One region of the Salinicola sp. CPA57 genome, then DNA from elsewhere that is predicted to be linked to it. Evidence: predicted binding sites of a transcription regulator. Region 1 holds the regulator's gene; the other holds the start of a gene.

The links. The regulator PhoB, encoded in region 1, activates phosphate uptake and scavenging genes when phosphate is short. The targets are predictions, from matches to a motif close to TGTCATANNNNTGTCANA.
Region 2: the regulator PhoB is predicted to act here: its motif matches at 1,815-1,832, upstream of phnD (phosphate/phosphite/phosphonate ABC transporter substrate-binding protein).

The regions. Positions count from the first base shown of each region.
Region 1 is NZ_PZJR01000004.1:46,086-49,497, reverse strand. Features, by position in the region: gene DOM36_RS06215 (chorismate lyase) at 1-548, shown strand, start outside; gene ubiA (4-hydroxybenzoate octaprenyltransferase) at 581-1,504, shown strand; gene phoB (phosphate regulon transcriptional regulator PhoB) at 1,646-2,335, shown strand; gene phoR (phosphate regulon sensor histidine kinase PhoR) at 2,344-3,412, shown strand, end outside.
Region 2 is NZ_PZJR01000013.1:3,715-7,126, reverse strand. Features, by position in the region: gene phnC (phosphonate ABC transporter ATP-binding protein) at 1-658, opposite strand, end outside; gene phnD (phosphate/phosphite/phosphonate ABC transporter substrate-binding protein) at 727-1,737, opposite strand; gene zigA (zinc metallochaperone GTPase ZigA) at 2,060-3,259, shown strand.

The DNA of each region.
Region 1 (3,412 bases):
GCTGGTCTCCCGCCCCCGCTCAGCGCCCTCGGATGAGCGCCGCCTGGTGGCGGTGGGTGGCGTCCACCGACTCTCTGACCGCGCGGCTGATCGCGGCCTCCGAGCGCCCCTTTCGAGTCAAGCTGATGCATCAGGGCGTCGAACGGCCGCGTCGCGACGAAGCTCGGGCGCTGGGGCTGGCCCCTACCGACGTTACCTGGGTGCGCGAGGTGATGCTGATGAGCGGCGAGCGGCCGTGGGTGGCGGCACGCTCGATCGCACCGCTGGATCGCATCGGCTGTCGTCGCCTGCGCACGCTGGGAGAACGTTCGCTGGGCAGCTGGCTGTTCGCGCAGCCTGATCTGGAGCGCGATCCGATCGAGGTGGCACGCGTCTCCGCGGAGGCCGAGGGCGTGTGGCTACGGCGTTCACGCTTTCGCCATGGCGACGTTCAACTGCTGGTGCAGGAGTGCTTTCGCCGCGAGATGGCCGAAGATCTGGGACTGGCCGGCTCTCCTCCACCTCGCCGCGATCACGCCAATCTCGAAGCCGAGTGCCATCTACGATAAGGTCTCTGCGGCCCGCCGTTACGGAGAACTGCATGTCCCGCGCCAACGATTCAGCCGCCCGCCCCCGCGGCGACGATTTGTCCGCCCGCCCCCGCGGACTGGCGCGCCTGCCCGACTTCCTGCGCCTGACGCGCCTGGACAAGCCGATCGGCACCTGGCTCCTGATGTGGCCGACGCTGTGGGCGCTGTGGCTGGCCGCCGACGGGCTGCCGGATCGCGCCACGCTGATCATCTTCGTGCTCGGGGTCTATCTGATGCGCGCCGCCGGCTGCGTGGTCAACGACTACGCCGATCGGCATCTCGACGGCCACGTCAAACGCACCAAGGCGCGCCCGCTGGCGACCGGTCGGATCCGCGAGAAGGAAGCCAAGATCCTGTTCGCGGGCCTGGTGGTGCTGGCATTCGTACTGGTCTGTCTGACCAATCTGGCCACCGTGCTGCTCTCGGTCGTCGGCGTCGCGCTGGCCGCGATCTACCCTTTCATGAAGCGCTACACCCATCTGCCGCAAGTGGTGCTGGGCATGGCTTTTTCATGGAGCATTCCGATGGCGTTCATGGCGGTGAGCCGCGAGGTACCGCTGGAAGCCTGGCTGCTGCTGGTCGCCAACGTCGCCTGGACCGTGGCCTACGACACCCAGTACGCGATGGTCGATCGCGACGACGATATCAAGATCGGCATCAAATCCACCGCCCGGCTGTTCGGGGCCTGGGACAAGCGGATCATCGGCCTGCTGCAGCTGCTGACGCTGGCACTGCTGGTCTGGGTCGGCGCGCTGGGAACGCTGGGCGGATTTTTCTGGCTGGGCCTGGCGGCGATGGCGGCGACCTTCGTCTACCAACAGTGGCTGATCCGCGAACGCGAGCGCGACGCCTGCTTCCGCGCTTTCCTCAACAATTTCTGGTCCGGGCTGCTACTGTTTGCAGGGCTGGTTCTGACCTTGTGGCCGACGCTCTGACGCAACGCCTGGCGTGACTGTCATATCGCTGTCATATTTTCACGATGTAATCGTCACCGTTCTGTCACGGCCGGAAGCGATCCCGATGCACCACTGGCGTCACGCGGGAAAGCCTGCCGGCGGCTCACCCGAGGCATGTGCATGAGCTCCAAGACCGTACTCATCGTTGACGACGAAGCACCCATCCGCGAAATGATCGCCGTGGCCCTGGAGATGGCCGACTATCGCGTGCTGGAGGCGGACAACGCCCAGACCGGCCACGCCATGGCGCTCGACCAGAAGCCCGACCTGATCCTGCTCGACTGGATGATGCCCGGTACCAGCGGCATCGAACTGGCGCGCCGCCTGAAGCGCGAGGAAGCCACCGCCGAGATGCCGATCATCCTGCTCACCGCCAAGGGCGAGGAGGACAACAAGGTCCAGGGGCTGGAAGCTGGCGCCGACGACTACATCACCAAGCCGTTCTCCCCCCGCGAACTGGTGGCCCGGCTCAAGGCAGTGCTGCGCCGCGCCACGCCGCCGGGCATCGAGGAAGCCGTCGAAGTCGACGGGCTGCGGCTCGATCCCTCCAGTCACCGCGTCACCTCCCACGGCGGCGCGCTGGAGATCGGCCCTACCGAATATCGCCTGTTGCAGTTCTTCATGACCCACCAGGAGCGTGCCTACACCCGCAGTCAGTTGCTGGATCAGGTCTGGGGCGGCAATGTGTACGTGGAAGAGCGCACTGTCGATGTGCACATTCGCCGCTTGCGCAAGTCGCTCGGCGAAGCGCATCAGCACCTGGTCCAGACCGTGCGCGGCACCGGTTACCGCTTTTCGATCAGGGAGTAAGTCCGGACGTGCGCTACTGGATCAACGAACTGTGGCGTCTCGGCTACATGCTGTTCGGGCTCGGCGCGCTGGGCCTGCTGCTCGGCAAACTGGGCGGCAATCTGCTTGCCGGGCTGGGATGGGGGCTGGCCGCGGGGCTCGGGCTCTACGTCTTTCTGCACCTGCGCCACGTACGTCTGCTCTACGTCTGGCTGCTGAAGAATCCGCGCGAAGCGCCGCCGCCCGGCACCGGCGTGTGGGGGGATCTGTTCGACCGGCTGTACAGCTACCAGAAGGCCCAGACCCAACTGCAGCAGCGCCTGCGCGATATCCTGCGTCGCATCCAGGATTCCTGCGAGGCGATGCGCGACAGCGTGGTGATGCTCGACCCCAACGGCGACCTCGAGTGGTGGAACAGCGCCGCCTGCGACATGCTGGGCCTGCAGCCCGACCACGATCGCGGCCAGCCGATCACCAACTTTCTGCGCGACCCCCGCTTCATCGACTATTTCGAAGCCGGCGATTACCGCGAGCCGCTGCTGATCCCCTCGCCGCTGCAAGGCAATCGCACGCTGCAGTTCCATCTCACCCTGTTCGGCGACAACGAACGTCTGCTGATGGCCCGCGATGTCTCCCGTCTGCATCAGTTGGAGATGATGCGCCGTGACTTCGTCGCCAATGTCTCCCATGAATTGCGCACGCCGCTGACAGTGCTGGCGGGTTATCTGGAGACCTATTCGGATCATGCCGACCAGTTGCCCGAGCGCTGGCAGCGAGGGTTCGGTCAGATGCAGGCACAGACCACGCGCATGCAGAATCTGGTCGAGGATCTGCTGCTGCTGTCGCGCCTGGAGATCGATAGCCCCAACGATGACCGCGATACCATCGATGTCCCCTCGCTTCTCGACGGGATTGCTGCCGATGCCCGCGATCTCAGCGCCGGTCGCCACCAGCTGTCGGTAGAAATCGAGGAATCGGGACGTCTGCTCGCCAACACCAAGGAGATTCGCAGCGCGGTCTCCAATCTGGCATTCAATGCGGTCCGCTATACGCCGGAGGGCAGTACCATCACCCTGCGCTGGCGGCCCTGGCACGACG
Region 2 (3,412 bases), on a different contig from region 1:
GCATGCCGACGATGCGCTGGGTGTATTCACGCGCCTCGGCCACGTTATGAATATTGATCAGCACCGGTAGCGACAGCTCCTGAGACAGGTTCTGCAGCAGCTCCATGATCTGGCGCGAACTGACCGGGTCCAGCGATGCGGTGGGTTCGTCGGCCAGCAGGATCTCGGGCTGCTGCATCAGTGCCCGCACCACGCCGACGCGCTGACGTTCGCCGCCGGAGAGCGCATCGGCGCGTTTGTTGGCGTAGTGGGCGATACCGACCCGCTCCATCAAGTGATAGGCACGTTCGATATCTTCAGCTGGATACTTGCGCAGCGCCGCGCGCCAGTAAGGGATGTAGCCCAACCGCCCGCATTGGACGTTTTCCATGACCGTCAGACGATCGACCAGATTGAAGCCCTGGAAGATCATCCCGATCCGCCGGCGGGCCTTGCGAAGCTCTTCGCGTTTCAGCGTGGTCAGTTCAAGGCCGTTGAGCTCGATGCTGCCTTCGCTGGGTTCGACCAGACGGTTGATGCAGCGCAGCAGGGTGCTCTTGCCAGCCCCCGAGGCACCGATGATCGAGACTACCGATTCGCCGGCCACGTCGAGGTTGAGACCGCGCAGCACCGGCTCGCCATGGCCGTAACGCTTGACCAGATTCTGAATGCGCAGCATGGGAGATCCTCTTTTGACGGCGCCATCGACCATGATGTCAGACGGCGCCATCGGGCGGTTCGGCAGGGTTATTCGACGTTTTCCTGGGAGTAGACGATGCCGTTGGCATCCTGAATGTCGCGAATCACTTCCCAGTCCTTCTGGTAGGTGACCGGCACGAACTTGGTCACGCCGTCGAACTCCTCACCCAGTTCAGTCCCCTTCATGTCAAAGCTGAAGAAGGCTTCCTTGATCTTGTCGATCAACTCCGGCTTGAGGTTGTTGGCGTAGGTGTAAGAGGTGGTGGGGAAGCGCTTGGATTCGAACACGATCTTGACCTCCTCCGGATCGTAAAGACCGCGCTCGGCCATGCGATCGACCACTTCGGAAGCGACCGGCGCTGCATCATAATCGCCGGCCACCACGCCGAGCATCGACTGGTCGTGAGAGCCCGAGTAGACCACCTCGTAATCCTCGTCCGGAGTGATGCCCTGCTTGGGGAACAGTGCGCGAGGCGCCAGATTGCCGGAGTTGGACGTGGGCGAGGTGTGCGCGACGCGCTTGCCCTTGAGATCGCTCAGCTCGTCGATGCCGCTGTCCTTGCGGGTGTAGACCTGCAGGGTGTAGCCGAACTCGCCATCGTCGCTGCCCATGATCGCGAACGGCACCGCCCCGGCCAGGTTGACCGCGAACGGCGTCGGCCCGGTGGAGAAGCCCGCAACCTGGATGCGGCCGCTACGCATCGCCTCGATTTCCGCCGCGTTGGACTGCACGGCGTAGAAGCGAACGTCCTTGCCGGTCACGTCGCGCAGGTGCTCGATGAACGGTTCCCAGATATCGGCGTAGATCGCCGGATCCTCGACTGGGGTGTAGGCGAAGACCAGCGGATCGGGATCGATCAGTTGGGATTCGTCGCTCGGTGCATCGGCGACCAGGTCGCCGTCGGCATCGCAGTACATGGGTGCCAGATCCCCGCGCTGCGGGCACTCATCCGCGGCCTGTGCCGCGAAGGCAATGCCGCAGCCGAGCGTCAGCGTGGTCAAAAGCGAGAGAGGGAGGCGGAGCGAACGGGACTTGGATCGTTTGAGGCGTCGTAGCATGGCGTGTCTCCTGAGGCGGAGGTTGTTATAAGCGACATCGAACGTGCGTGTCGTCTGTCTGGTCAAGCCGCGTTCGCTGTCATGGTTTTGTCACAGTGTGCGCAAAATCCGCCAAGAAGCGCATTCGACCTTCGCTAATGACTGCATTTCATGTTCGTTTCCGAGCAGCAAATCTAAAATTGACCTTATTGTTATGATATAACATAATTTACAGGGCTCGGCTGAAGCCATTGCCGCCATCAGAGTCCGAGTCGACGCAAACACGTCAGCGTCAGCAGTCCTGGTGGCTGATCTACCGTAACCTTTGGCCTCGAGAAAAATCATGAATCCATTACCCGTTACCGTCCTGTCCGGTTTTCTTGGTGCCGGCAAGACGACGGTGTTGAATCATCTGCTCAACAATCGCGACGGCCGGCGCATCGCGGTGATCGTCAATGACATGAGCGAAATCAATATCGACGCCGCGCTGGTCGAGCGCGAGGTCGATCTCAACCGTGCCGAAGAGAAGCTGGTCGAGATGAGCAACGGCTGCATCTGCTGCACGTTGCGCGAGGATCTGTTGATCGAGGTGAGTCGGCTCGCCGACGAGGGGCGCTTCGATTATCTGGTGATCGAGTCCACCGGCATCTCCGAACCGCTGCCGGTGGCCGAGACGTTCACCTTCGAAGACGAGCAGGGGCGAAGTCTGTCCCAGGTCGCCCGACTGGACACTCTGGTTACCGTGGTCGACGGGGCCAACTTCCTCTCGCAATACCATGAGGCCAAGTCGCTGGCGGAAGCCGGTGAGAGTCTGGGCGACGAGGACGAGCGCAATGTCGCCGACCTGCTGGTGGATCAGATCGAATTCTGCGACGTGCTGCTGATCTCCAAGTCCGACCTGATCGAAGCGCGCGCCCTAGGCGAACTCGAGGCGGTGCTGAAAAGCCTCAACCCCGACGCCGAGATCATCGCCATTCAGAACGGACAGGTGCCGCTGGAGAGGGTGCTGAATACCGGCCGGTTCAGCTTCGACAAGGCGCAACAGGCGCCAGGCTGGCTCAAGGAAATGCGCGGTGAGCACGTGCCGGAAACCGAGGAGTACGGAATCTCCAGCTTCAGCTTCGAGGCGCGTCGGCCGTTTCATCCGCAGCGTTTTCACGCCGTGCTGCACGGCGACTGGGGCCACGGCAAGCTGCTGCGCTCGAAAGGGTTCTTCTGGCTCGCCAGCCGGCCGCAGTTCGCCGGCCAGTGGAGCCAGGCCGGTGGCATCGCCCACCATGGCTTCGCCGGCCTGTTCTGGCGGGCGGTGCCGGAATCGCGCTGGCCGCAGGATCCCGAGTATCGCGCGTCGATCCTGGAAAAGTGGCAGGAGCCGTTCGGCGACATGCGCCAGGAACTGGTCTTCATCGGCCAGGGCCTGGATGCCGTCGGGATTCGGCAACGGCTCGAGGCGTGCCTGCTAAGCGACGACGAACTGGCTCGCGGCAAGGACTACTGGGTGACGTTGCCGGACCCGTTCCCCGAGTGGAGCAATGCCGCCTGAGCATATCGCGGCCGACTCGCGGTTGCCGCTTCGCTATGGTCTGGTCTCCACCGGAGCTTCCCCGGCCACTTGGCTGGGGTTTTTTATGGTGTATCCACGTCACTGATGGCGGAATAGCGAGAGAGGGCGCCAAGATCGAAAAACGGCTCCTTC